4 regions of the Erwinia sp. AnSW2-5 genome follow, and region 3 is predicted to be linked to each of the others. Evidence: predicted binding sites of a transcription regulator. Region 3 holds the regulator's gene; each other region holds the start of a gene.
What was found. Region 3 encodes ArgR, which controls arginine synthesis, uptake and breakdown. Its sites were predicted from a motif close to ANTGAATAAAAATACANT; they were not measured.
Positions count from the first base shown of each region.

Region 1 (3,295 bases), on a different contig from region 3:
AATGTATTTTATGCCATCGGTGCGCGGCCTCGGGCTGGCACGCCGTCTGGCGATTCAAGCGATGGACTACGCCCGCGAGCAGGGTTTCAAACGCTGCTACCTGGAAACCACCGCGTCACTGACGCGTGCCATTCGCCTGTATGAGCATCTCGGCTTCGAGCATATCGATGGCCCGATGGGCTCCACCGGTCATGTGGATTGCGAAGTGACGATGCTGAAGAACCTGTAATAGGGCGGCCGGACCCAAACCTCGGTCCGCCCTACGATTCATCACGTTTTCGGCCATTCCGTCAGGAAAATGCCGGAACACCACTGTGAAAACGCAGCTGGTTGTCCGGTTCCATGATCAGACGCGCTTCCGTTTCCCCGATTTTACGCACCCGCACACTGATATCCGTTGGTGAGATCAGTGCAGCCAGCGCCAGGTAATCCTGATAGTGACGCGCCTCTGAGCGCAGCAGCGACACATAAAACGCCGACAGTTCATCATCCAGGTACGGTGCCAGGCTGGCAAATCGCTCGCAGGACCGCGCTTCGATATAGGCCCCGCAAATCAGTTTATCCACCAGCGTTTGCGGTTCATGCGTGGTGATCTCGCGTATTAACCCTTTGGCATAGCGGCTGGCAGTGATGCGCATATAGGGAATACCGCGTGCCTGCATAATCTCCAGCACCTGATAGAAATGGTGCAGCTCTTCTTTGATCAGCAGCACCATCTTATCCACCAGCTCATCGCCCCAGGGCACCTCTTCGCGGTTGATAATGGTTTTTGACAACCCTTTATGCTGTTCAAGAAAAGCCAGATCGGCCTGATCGTTGTGAACAAACTGCTCCCAGGGGCTCAGCCACGCCAGCAGTGCATCGCCGCTGGCTGTGTCCGCGACATATTTACGGATCAGCCACATGGCGGTCTGCGCCGCTTTCAGCTCACACACCAGATGGTCGGTCAGTAGCAGAGGAAGATGTTGCGGCTGACGGGCTTCGTCAATCCAGGCTTGAGGCGTACGGCAGTGCAGGAAATCGAGGACAGGGGCCAGCAGGTGTTCGGTATTCATTCGCTCAACGTCATGAAGTGGCCGGGCATGCCCGGCCAGAATTTACAGGGGAGAATCAGTGACGGATGCCGTTATCTTCGCCGTCGATGGCTTCGTCATCTTCGTCGTCTTCGTCGTCATCCTGCGCATCCGGATCTTCGAAATAAGTGCCCCAACCGTCGTAGTCAACGTTGAACTTGCCCGCCACATCGATCAACTGCTCAACCTGCGCGTCGATCAGCTCAGCGTTCAGCGCGCCTTCGCTGAGGATATCGCAGCACATTACTTTGGTGCCGTCTTCCAGATCCAGCTCTTCCGGCTCGGTCACTTCGTAACCCAGTTTGAAGGCTTCCACCGCCGCTTTCTCCAGCGCATCGAAGCTGTCGCAAGAGAAATGATGCTCAATGGTGTACAGCGCATCCGGGTCGCTGCCATCATCCAGCAGCTCTTCAATAATCAGCCGCGTTTCTTCACGCTGCTCTTCCAACAATGCTTCATTAGCCATGATCTCTTCCTCATTAGGGCGTTATTTCGCGTATTTTCCCACAGTGCCCTCTGCGCCACTACCTTTAAAAGAAAGTTTCTGCTCTCCGGGGTTGAAAGTGAATATTAATACGGTTAAATTGAATTTTAATTCATTAAAGATGACCCTGGAGTGCTTTATGAGTCAATTATATCAACGTCACTTCCTCAGGCTGCTCGATTTCACCCCTGCTGAAATCAACGGCTTACTGGCGCTGGCGTCCACGTTAAAGACCGATAAAAAAAATGGCGAAGAAATTCAGCACCTGAAAGGTAAGAATATTGCGCTCATCTTCGAAAAAGACTCGACCCGCACCCGATGCTCTTTCGAAGTTGCCGCATACGATCAGGGCGCGAACGTCACCTATCTTGGCCCAAGCGGCAGCCAGATTGGCCATAAAGAGTCGATGAAAGACACCGCACGCGTACTGGGCCGTATGTACCACGGTATTCAATATCGTGGCCACGGCCAGGTGCTGGTGGACTCCCTCGCCGAACACGCTGGCGTGCCGGTGTGGAACGGCCTGACCAATGAGTTTCATCCTACCCAGTTGCTGGCCGACCTGCTTACCATGCAGGAACACCTGCCGGAGAAAGCCTTCAGTCAGATGACCCTGGCCTACGTTGGCGATACGCACAACAATATGGGTAATACGCTGCTGGAAGCGGCGGCGCTGACAGGCCTGGATCTGCGTCTGGTGGCACCGAAAAGCTGCTGGCCGGATGCAGCGCTGGTTGCCGAGTGCCGCAGCGTGGCAGAAAAAACCGGCGGTAAAATCACCCTGACAGAAGATATTGCGGAAGGGGTGCTGGGCGCTGATTTCATCTACACCGACGTCTGGGTCTCTATGGGTGAGCCGAAAGAGGTGTGGCACGAGCGTATTGCCCTGCTGCGCCCTTATCAGGTGAATATGGCGATGCTGCAGGCCACGGGTAACCCGCAGGTGAAGTTCCTGCACTGCCTGCCTGCATTCCACGACGACCAGACCACGCTGGGCCAGCAGATGGCACAGCAGTACGATCTGCACGGCGGCATGGAAGTGACCGACGAGGTGTTTGAATCGTCGCACAGCGTGGTGTTTGACCAGGCGGAAAACCGTCTGCACACCATTAAAGCCGTGATGGTCGCAACGCTGGCACAACTGGGGTAATTCAGTCGAGGCAAACGATTACGTTGTGCGTTTTTCGCTTGCTGCAAACGAATGAATGCGTATAATGCACCCCGTTTGCCGGGAGGATGCATGAAACTCAATTGTGTTAATCAAGCCGTACTGAATCGCCTTTCAACAGGCGGGCAGCACCGTTTTTCCTCCCGTTGCATGACCGATCATCAAGAAAAGCCCCTCAATGAGGGGCTTTTTTTTGCCCGCATTTTAATGCAAAAACATTGCTCTATAGCATTCCTGAGGCAGCCAACACAGCTGCATCATGAATGATAACGAGCATAAGGAGTGGAAATGGCTAACCCCCTATATCACAAACACATTATTTCAATTAACGATCTCAACCGTGAAGAGCTGGAGCTGGTGCTGCGTACCGCGGCCAGCCTGAAGGCGAACCCGCAGCCTGAACTGCTGAAGCATAACGTGATTGCCAGCTGCTTCTTTGAAGCCTCCACCCGTACCCGCCTGTCGTTTGAAACGGCGATGCATCGTCTTGGCGCGTCCGTGGTCGGCTTTGCCGATGGCGGCAACACCTCGCTGGGCAAGAAAGGGGAAACCCTGGCCGATACCATCTCC
Region 1 covers NZ_JBJGXA010000032.1:18,718-22,012, forward strand. The annotation lists gene ACFL9S_RS19285 (GNAT family N-acetyltransferase) at 1-229, shown strand, start outside; gene miaE (tRNA isopentenyl-2-thiomethyl-A-37 hydroxylase MiaE) at 291-1,055, opposite strand; gene rraB (ribonuclease E inhibitor RraB) at 1,111-1,539, opposite strand; gene argF (ornithine carbamoyltransferase) at 1,697-2,707, shown strand; gene ACFL9S_RS19305 (hypothetical protein) at 2,798-2,992, shown strand; gene pyrB (aspartate carbamoyltransferase) at 3,014-3,295, shown strand, end outside.
Region 1: the regulator ArgR is predicted to act here: its motif matches at 1,657-1,674, upstream of argF (ornithine carbamoyltransferase).

Region 2 (3,295 bases), on a different contig from region 3:
GGCAGCATCAAAGCCGTGCAACCGAGCCGCCTGCCGCCGCATGACAGCGCCTGGGCGATGACGGTGCATAAGTCGCAGGGATCTGAATTTGAACATACGCTGATGGTGTTGCCAAATCAGGTGATGCCGGTGCTGACGCGTGAGCTGGTGTATACCGCCATCACGCGTGCTAAACGGCAGTTAACGCTGTATGCGGATAAATCGGTGTTTAACGCTGCAGTGAAGATGCGCACGCAGCGGCGTAGCGGGCTGGTGGATCGGTTAACGCAGGTGTAGGGGCGGAAAGATTATGACGATCTGTCTGGTGTTGTAGGGGCGGATCATGGGTTTCGATCCGCCCGGCGTTAATCGCGCGGTGCGCGACAAGGGTCGATCGGAAAAGATGATCGACCCCTACGGTTAATCGCGCGGTGCGCGGCACGGGTCGATCGGAAAAGATGATCGACCCCTACAGAGTTAATCGCGCGGTGCGCGATTAACTCTGCCGCGTATGTGCGTTGGCTTCCCGCAGGTCAACCATCAGCACTTTAGAACGGCGCTGATAGTTGTACATCTGCTTTTTGCTTTCCGGCAGCAGTTCGATATCCACCGGGACAAAGCCACGTTCCTGGAACCAGTGAATACTGCGGGTGGTCAGCACAAAGAGTTTTTTCAACCCCATCTGGCGCGCCTGTAACGCTACACGCTCCAGCAGTGCCTCGCCGCGTGCCGAACTGCGGTAATCCGGGTGGACGGCCACGCAGGCCATTTCACCGATCTGCTCTTCGGGGAAGGGATAGAGCGCAGCGCAGCCGATGGTCAGGTTATCGCGTTCAACAATCGTAAACTTATCGATCTCCATTTCCAGCTGCTCGCGCGAGCGACGCACCAGAATACCCTGCTGCTCCAGCGGGCGGATCAGTTCCAGGATGCCACCAATATCGTTAATCGTGGCACGGCGGATCTGCTCGGCGCTTTCCATCACGATCTGTGTACCAATACCGTCGCGTGAGAACAGCTCCTGCAACAGGGTGCCATCTTCCTGGTAGCTGATCAGGTGACTGCGGCGTACGCCACTGCGGCAGGCTTTCACTGCGCCACGCAGGAAACGCACGGTGCCGGAGTGATAATCATCGCTGGTTTCCAGCTCTTCAATGCGCTTTTGCGCTTCGTTAGGGAACAGCTCGGAAACAATATTGCCCTCGCTGTTGGTCACGCCCTGTTCGGAGCAAAAGCCAATCATCTTTTCCGCTTTCAGTTTGATCGCCAGCTGCGTGGCAACCTCTTCAGACGTCAGATTGAAGCTCTCTCCGGTGACCGAAACGGCAACCGGTCCCATCAGCACGATGGCGCCGCTGTCCAGCTGGCGATGAATGGCTTCTTCATCGATACGACGAATACGGCCACTGTGGCAGTAATCCACGCCGTCATCCACGCCCAGTGGTTGGGCAATAATAAAGTTACCGCTGACCACATTAATATGCGCGCCCTGTAACGGCGTGTTGTTGAGGCTCATCGACAGGCGTGCGGTGATATCCAGCTGCAAACGGCCGGCTGCCTGTTTGACCAGTTCCAGCGACTGCGCATCCGTCACGCGGGTATGTTTATGGTAGAGCGGTTCGAGATGACGCTCGGCGAGGCTGGCATCAATTTGCGGCCGGGCACCGTACACCACGACCAGGCGAATACCCAGACTGTGCAGCAGGCCGATGTCGTTGACGATGCTTGAGAAGTTCTCATGCTCGATGGCTTCACCACCCAGCATAATGACAAACGTTTTACCACGATGGGCGTTGATATAGGGAACAGTATGGCGAAATCCCTGGACCAGCTCGGTACTACGTTCCTTCACGGCAAACCCTCTTTGAATTATTATTCGATAAAAGTGTATTTTTATTCTTTTATCAGTCCGGGTGCAAGTGACATTTATCCTTACTTATCACCCGTTACCGCATTTCTCAGTGGCTAATGTCCTGCATTTATTCGCTTTTTTGGGGTGACACTGCCGGGCTGATTCGTTAAAGTTTTCGCAATTTTTTTGTTATTGGCTTTTTATTCGCTAAATCACAGCATCAGGAGCGGCATGACCGATTCAACCTCTCTTAACCGGCGGCGGTTATTACAAGGGGCAGGCGCAGCCTGGTTACTCAGCATTAGCCGCGTCGGCATGGCCGCCAGTAGCCATGTAGTCGCGATCCGCCTCTGGCCTTCTTCTACCTATTCGCGTCTGACCATTGAGTCCAATACGCCGCTTAAGTATAAGCAATTTGCGCTCAGCAATCCCGAGCGCATGGTGGTGGATATCGAAAATATCCGGCTGAATTCGGCGCTGAATGGCGTGGGTAACCTGGTACGTCAGGACGATCCCTATATTAAAAATGCGCGTGTCGGCCAATTCGATCAAAACACCGTCCGGCTGGTGCTGGAGCTGAAGCAAAACGTTGCGCCGCGCATCTTTACGCTGGATCCGGTTGCCGGGATCAAAAATCGTCTGGTGCTGGACCTCTATCCGGTGCAAACGCAGCAGCACAATGATGATCCGCTACTGGCATTGCTGGAAGATTACAACAAGGGCGATCTCGAACGCAGCCAGCCTGCGGCCGCGCCGCTTCCGGGTAAGGCTGGTCGGGATCGTCCGATTGTCATCATGATCGATCCCGGTCATGGCGGGGAGGATTCCGGGGCGATCGGTAAGCATAAAACCCGTGAGAAAGATGTGGTGCTGAAGATCGGCCGGCGTTTGAAGACCCTGATCGATAAGCAGCCGAATATGCGTGCCTATATGACGCGCAATGAAGATGTGTTTATTCCCCTGAAAGTGCGCGTGGCGAAAGCGCGTAAGCAGCGTGCCGATCTGTTTATCTCGATTCATGCTGATGCGTTTACCAGCCGGGCGGCTCGGGGTTCATCGGTGTTCGCGCTGTCCACTAAAGGTGCAACCAGCACCGCTGCCCGCTTTCTGGCACAGTCTCAGAATGAATCTGATCTGATTGGTGGCGTTAGCATGAGCGGCGACCGTTACCTCGACCACACCATGTTCGATATGGTGCAGCGCCTGACGATTAACGACAGCCTGAAGTTTGGCAAAGAGGTGTTGGCGCGCATGGGGAAAATTAACCATCTGCATAAACGGACAGTCGATCAGGCAGGCTTTGCGGTACTGAAAGCACCGGATATCCCTTCGATTCTGGTAGAAACAGCATTTATCAGTAACATCGAAGAGGAACGTAAGCTGCGCACCACGCATTTTCAGCATCAGGTGGCGGATTCTATTCTGGCTGGGATTAAAGCGTATTTTGCTAACGGTGCGCCGCTG
Region 2 covers NZ_JBJGXA010000027.1:76,856-80,150, forward strand. The annotation lists gene recD (exodeoxyribonuclease V subunit alpha) at 1-276, shown strand, start outside; gene argA (amino-acid N-acetyltransferase) at 476-1,831, opposite strand; gene amiC (N-acetylmuramoyl-L-alanine amidase AmiC) at 2,063-3,295, shown strand, end outside.
Region 2: the regulator ArgR is predicted to act here: its motif matches at 1,864-1,881, upstream of argA (amino-acid N-acetyltransferase).

Region 3 (3,295 bases):
GCGAGTGTGATAAGCGATTTGGATAGCTTGTGGGATGCCATCATTCAGCCGCAGGTGCCGCTACCGCTGGAGATTGAGTTTATTCATCTGGGAAGTGGTCAGAAACGACGATATGGCGCACTGATTTTGCTATTTGATGAAGCGGAAGAGGAGCTGGAGGGCCAGCTCCGCTTTAACGTCAGGTAGACGGGCAAAAAAAAGGCCCCGGCGAACGGGGCCAAAAAGGTCGTCTGGCCTGCCCATCATGGGCAGTGCATTGACGAGGAATTACTTATAGAGCTCGGCGGTTGCGTGCCAGCTGTCCTGATTACGTGCTTCAATAATGCGATAAGCACTGGCACCTTCACGGTCAGCTTTCTGTGACAGCTGCTGACGAATATCCGACGGTGTACCCGCCACGCCACTCAACGTAATTGTCCCCGCAGATTGCAGATTTTCAGCCTGTTGGCTGTTGACCAGCTGTGCAGCAGATGCGCCAAAGCTGACGACAGAGAACAGACCCAATGCAGCGATGGTTGTTTTAATTTTCATGATTAATCTCCTCATTGTGACCAACAACCTGCGGATTCAACATCATGACCGCAGTCATGTCACGGGCGGGTGCAGCAGCACCCGATACGATGTTATTTGTACAGTTCAGCGGTGGCGTGATAGTTACCGTCGTTACGTGCTTCGATAACGCGGTAAGAGGTTGCGCCCTGCTGGTCGGCTTTCTCTGACAGCGCATGACGGATATCCATTGGCGTGCCATCAATGCCGCTGACGCTTACGGTGCCGACAGATTGCAGGTTTTGGCTGGCGACCTGCTCATTAGTGACCAGATTCGCGGCGCTGGCGCCGAATGACAGAACAGAAGCAAGACTCAATGCAGCGATGGTAAAAGTGGTTTTCATGATGATGACTCCAGAATTAGGGTTGCGCGGTAACCGAAAGGGCTTAAAAGCGTTTTTTATACTTGGGGTTACCGTATTTCATTAATTAATTAACTAATAAATAGACGTCCAGGTTACATACTGGCTTATTTGTACAGCTCGGCTGTCGCGTGCCAGTTACCGTTCTCGTAGTCTTCGATAACGCGGTATGCGCTGGCGCCTTTCTCAGTTGCTTTATTATTCAGTGCCTGACGGATATCCATCGGCGATCCGGCTAAACCACTGACACTAACGACGCCGATAGATTGCAGATTCTTAGCCTGATCGGTGTTAACAGATTCAGCGGCAAAAGAACCAAATGACAGCGCAGATAACACGCTCAATGCAGTAATAGTAGTTTTAACGTTCATGATAATTTCCTCGTCAACTGTTTTTATCTTTTTACGTACTGTGATTTGCATCACGAAAACAAGTATAGATCTAATAACGTAAAAAATTAATAGCACGCTAATAATGTTTTGTTGGGATTCTTCTGGTGTTAGGGTGTTTTTAATAACCAGTCGTTATAAAAAACGCTTATATTTCACCCTGCACCTGTTAAATGCTTGTAAAAACATCGCACTGCGTGACATTAGCTATTTGTGCGCTTATTAGGGGGCGATCACATTGCTGAAATAATGTTTGGTAGTTGTAGCTGTGAGGTTCAGAACGAAAAGGAAGTGGGATATGCTGCTGTTGATTGTTTTATCAGGGAAATAAAAAAGGGCCGATGATCATCAGCCCTAAGTAAAATGCATAACTGGCGAGTGTTGCCGCCAGGTTAACGCCGGTGGTGCCTTATAACTCTTGCTCGAAGAGTACCAGCACTGCATCGTAGAGTTGTTTCACCGAAAAGGCGCGCGCAGGCGTAATAAAGATGGTGTCATCCCCGGCGATAGTTCCAAGAATGCCTTCCGCCTTTCCCAATGAGTCTAGCAGGCGTGCAATCAGCTGTGCGGCACCCGGGCTGGTGTGAATCACAACCAGCGCATCGTTAAAGTCGATATCCAGCACCAGATTTTTCAGCGGGCTGGTGGTGGTCGGCACGCCCAGTTCTGCTGGAAGGCAGTAAACCATCTCCATTTTCGCATTACGCGTGCGCACTGCACCGAACTTCGTCAGCATGCGGGACACTTTCGACTGGTTGATATTCTCGAAGCCTTCTTCCTGCAGTGCGCTGACAATCTCGCCCTGCGAGCTGAATTTTTCTTCCTTGAGTAAGGCTTTAAATGCCTTGATCAGGTCTTCTTGCTTTGATGGGTTACGCATAGGTTACCGATAAAAGGGAGTTATTAAGGGATACCCTCAGCAGGATATTACATTAATATGCAATAAAATGAATGTTTATGCAAATGAGAAGTGAGGAAAAGGACATTTTAAGAGCGTGGGTGCGGCAGTTTACCAAATTTTATCAGCAAAAAAAGCGTGCTGACGCGGTGCTGAAATGCGCACTTTGTGAACACTTTGTTATAATGTTGAGGTTGTTCCACAGCGCGCTAAAGGTGTAATGTAACGCCCAATCACGATGTATCTGTTTATTGATTTCCCGGCACATGTAATGTTCAAAAAATAATAAGGAGTTTAGGATGAAAGTTGCAGTCCTCGGTGCAGCAGGTGGTATTGGTCAGGCTTTGGCCCTCCTGCTTAAAACTCAGCTTCCGGCAGGCTCAGAACTCTCCCTCTATGATATCGCTCCGGTTACCCCCGGTGTAGCGGTTGATTTAAGCCACATCCCTACAGCAGTCAAAATTGAAGGTTTCAGCGGTGAAGATGCTACCCCGGCGCTTAAGGGCGCAGACGTGGTGCTAATTTCTGCTGGTGTTGCACGTAAACCGGGTATGGATCGTTCAGATCTTTTCAACGTAAATGCCGGCATTGTGCGTAATCTGATTGAGCAGGTCGCCTCGACCAGCCCAAAAGCACTGATTGGTATCATTACCAACCCGGTCAATACCACGGTAGCGATTGCTGCTGAAGTGCTGAAGAAAGCAGGCGTTTACGACAAAAATAAACTTTTTGGCATCACAACTCTCGATATCATTCGCGCGAACACGTTTGTTGCTGAGCTGAAAGGCAAGCAGCCTCAAGAACTCAACGTGCCAGTGGTCGGTGGACACTCTGGCGTGACGATCCTGCCATTGTTGTCACAGATCCCTGGCGTGACCTTTACCGAGCAGGAAGCGGCTGATCTGACTAAACGTATCCAGAACGCGGGTACTGAAGTGGTCGAGGCCAAGGCGGGTGGCGGTTCTGCAACCTTGTCGATGGGCCAGGCGGCTGCGGTCTTTGGTTTGTCACTGGTGCGCGCCCTGAAAGGCGAAAGCAACATTGTTGAATGTGCTTTTGTTGAAGGGGATGGCGAACATGCTCGTTTCTTCTCACAG
Region 3 covers NZ_JBJGXA010000004.1:32,763-36,057, reverse strand. The annotation lists gene ACFL9S_RS04355 (hypothetical protein) at 1-186, shown strand, start outside; gene yhcN (peroxide/acid stress response protein YhcN) at 268-531, opposite strand; gene yhcN (peroxide/acid stress response protein YhcN) at 624-893, opposite strand; gene yhcN (peroxide/acid stress response protein YhcN) at 1,019-1,282, opposite strand; gene argR (transcriptional regulator ArgR) at 1,710-2,180, opposite strand; gene mdh (malate dehydrogenase) at 2,498-3,295, shown strand, end outside.

Region 4 (3,295 bases), on a different contig from region 3:
GACCGCAAAGCCCCATTTGGCTTCATCGACCGGTGTCGGGCGGTATTTGCGAATTTCATCGGTATGCCAGGCCTGTGCCACCAGCTGACGCAGGCGGCGCATAATCTTGCCCTGGTCATAGTCGGACAGATCGTTGTGATCCAGCTGTTGCAGGCAGGTATTCACTTCTACCAGCTTATGGATCAGGGTACGGCGGGTGATTTCAGTCGGGTGCGCGGTCAGAACAAGTTCAAGCGACAGGGATTCAATGGCTTCACGTACGGCGGCTTCTGTCAGATCCGGCTGCTGTTTCAGGCGTTCAAAGGTTTTCGCCAGCAGCTCCGGGTGATTCGCGCCTTCGCCTTTTGGCGAAATGGTGTGGTACTGCTCGGCCACGTTGGTCAGGTTAAGGAACTGGCTGAAAGCACGGGCAACCGGCAACAGTTCGTCATTGGACAGATTTTGCAGCGTGGACAGCAGTTCCTGACGGTGGGCATCATTTCCCGCACGTGATGACTTCGAGAGCTTACGGATGGTTTCTACCTGGTCCAGGATGTTCTCTCCCAGTGCATCCTTAATCGTATCCCCGAGCAGTTTGCCGAGCATACTGACATTACTTCGCATTGCGGAATATTGTTCGTTCATATGACCCCTGACACCCTTCTTGTATTTGTAGCTTTATTTCACCCTTGTGGGCATAACTTAGCCTTTTATCTAGCCACGTTAGCAACCATTCGTCAATTGACTTAAATTTGCCGCATCGTGACGCTAAATAGCGGGAATTTATGAAATTTAATTACAGCGGAGTGAGATAAGTTATTCTTATCATCCAGAATAATTGAAATTGCGGGCAACAAGCTGTTTTCACAGCCGTTTGCATTCTTTTTCACTTAATGGTGGCAAAAATGATGCACCACCTGGGCTATCAACTCGCGGGTAGGTTTGATAAATGCCGTGTCGATAAATTCATCCGGCTGGTGCGCCTGATCGATCGATCCCGGGCCTAAAACCAGTGTCGGGCAGATTTCCTGGATGAATGGCGCCTCGGTACAGTAGTTCACCACTTCCGTTTCTGTTCCCAGCAATTTCTCCACGACCTGCACCAGCTGATGCTCGCGCGGGCATTCATAACCCGGGATCGGTGGATGCAGTTCGCCCACGGTCAGGCGGCCTGGCCAGCGTGCACTGACGGGCGCCAGCGATTCATTCAGCAGCCCATCAAGATCGCTTAACGTCAGGCCCGGCAGCGGACGAATATCCATATGCAGTTCACAACAGGCGCAGATACGGTTGGCAGCGTCGCCACCGTTGATATGACCAAAATTCATGGTCGGGTAGGGGATCGCGAAGCCATCATGGTGGTAGCGCGTTTTCAGCGTATTACGCAGTTCCATCAGATGGGTAATCGACTCGTGCATCAGCTCAATGGCGTTGACGCCGCGCCCCGGATCGCTTGAGTGGCCGGACTGACCCTGAATGCGGATCACATTGGAGATATGGCCTTTGTGGGCGCGAACGGGTTTCAGTGAGGTGGGTTCACCGATAATCGCGCAGTCCGGCCGCAGGCTGGTGGTTTCAGAGAAAAACTTCGCGCCCGCCATCGTGGTTTCTTCGTCGGCGGTAGCAAGGATATACAGCGGTTTTTTCAGCGCTGACACGTCAATATCACGCAGAGTATCTAAAATGAAGGCGAAGAAGCCTTTCATATCCGCTGTGCCCAGACCGTACAGTTTGTTGTCGTGCTCGGTCAGGGTAAAGGGATCGCGCGTCCAGCGGCCATCGTCGAAGGGAACGGTATCGGTATGACCCGCCAGCAGCAGGCCTCCGGCGCCGTTGCCGCTCTTCGCCAGCATATTGAATTTGTTGCGCGTACCGGGGACGGGTTGGACTTCCACGCTGAAGCCAATATCGCGGAACCAGCCGGCCAGCAAATTGATTAAAGTCTGATTACTCTGATCGAGCGCACTGTCGGTTGCACTGATTGATGGCGTAGCAATCAACTGGCGGTAAATCTCGATAAAAGGGGGTAATTTTGTCTTCACTGTTGACAGTCCTTGAGTTAGGATAGTATCAATATTCATGCATTAATAGTGAATAAAAATACATTAATGACGACCGGATGGAAACCGATAAATTTGTCTTCCACGGTAGCAGTTCAACAGGCGTTTTGGCAGCCCTGAAGCGCAATGACTCACAGTGAGCGAGTGACTTTCATGACAAATCCGTTAATTATCAAGTTGGGTGGTGTGTTGCTGGACAGCGAAGAAGCGCTGGAGCGGCTGTTTGACGCCCTGGTGACTTACCGTGCTGCCCACCAACGCCCACTGCTGATTGTTCACGGTGGTGGCTGCCTGGTGGATGAGCTGATGACTAAGCTTGCGCTGCCAGTGAAGAAGAAAAACGGCCTGCGTGTGACACCCGCCGATCAGATTGACATTATTACCGGTGCGCTGGCCGGGACGGCGAACAAAACCCTGCTGGCCTGGTCGAAAAAACATGGCATTGAGGCTGTTGGCCTGTGCCTCGGTGACGGTGGTAGCGTCAATGTTGCGCCGTTTGATGATGAACTCGGACACGTGGGCCTGGCAACACCCGGTTCGCCGCGTCTGATCGCTACCCTGCTGGAAGCCGGTTATCTGCCGGTGGTGAGTTCGATTGGTATTACCCAGGATGGCCTGCTGATGAACGTCAACGCCGATCAGGCCGCGACGGCGCTGGCCGCCACCCTGGGCGCAGACCTGATTCTGCTCTCTGACGTGAGCGGTATTCTCGACGCCAATAAACAACGCATCGAAGAGATGACGGCAGAGAAAGCGGAACAGTTGATTGCTGACGGCGTGATCACTGACGGCATGATTGTTAAGGTGAATGCCGCACTGGACGCTGCCCGTACCCTGGGCCGTCCGGTGGATATTGCCAGCTGGCGCCATGCGGAACAGCTGCCAGCCCTGTTTAACGGCGTGTCTATTGGCACCCGTATCCTCGCTTAATTATCAACCTTTCCCGCAAGATGATGGGAAATTGAAGGAAGAGACAATGCAAGATAAAAGCATCAAAAAAATCGTACTGGCTTACTCCGGCGGTCTGGATACTTCGGCCATCATTCCCTGGCTGAAAGAGAACTACGGCGGCTGTGAAGTGGTGGCATTCGTGGCGGATATCGGCCAGGAACGTGGCGATCTGGAAGGCGTGGAGCAGAAAGCGCTGCAATCCGGTGCTTCAGAGTGTCACGTGGTGGACCTGCGCGAAGAGTTCATCAGCGAGTACGTTTATCCGGTGCTGCAAACGGGTGCGCTGTACGAAGGCACCTACCTGC
Region 4 covers NZ_JBJGXA010000016.1:12,107-15,401, reverse strand. The annotation lists gene ppc (phosphoenolpyruvate carboxylase) at 1-624, opposite strand, end outside; gene argE (acetylornithine deacetylase) at 870-2,021, opposite strand; gene argB (acetylglutamate kinase) at 2,193-2,969, shown strand; gene ACFL9S_RS13280 (argininosuccinate synthase) at 3,016-3,295, shown strand, end outside.
Region 4: the regulator ArgR is predicted to act here: its motif matches at 2,069-2,086, upstream of argE (acetylornithine deacetylase).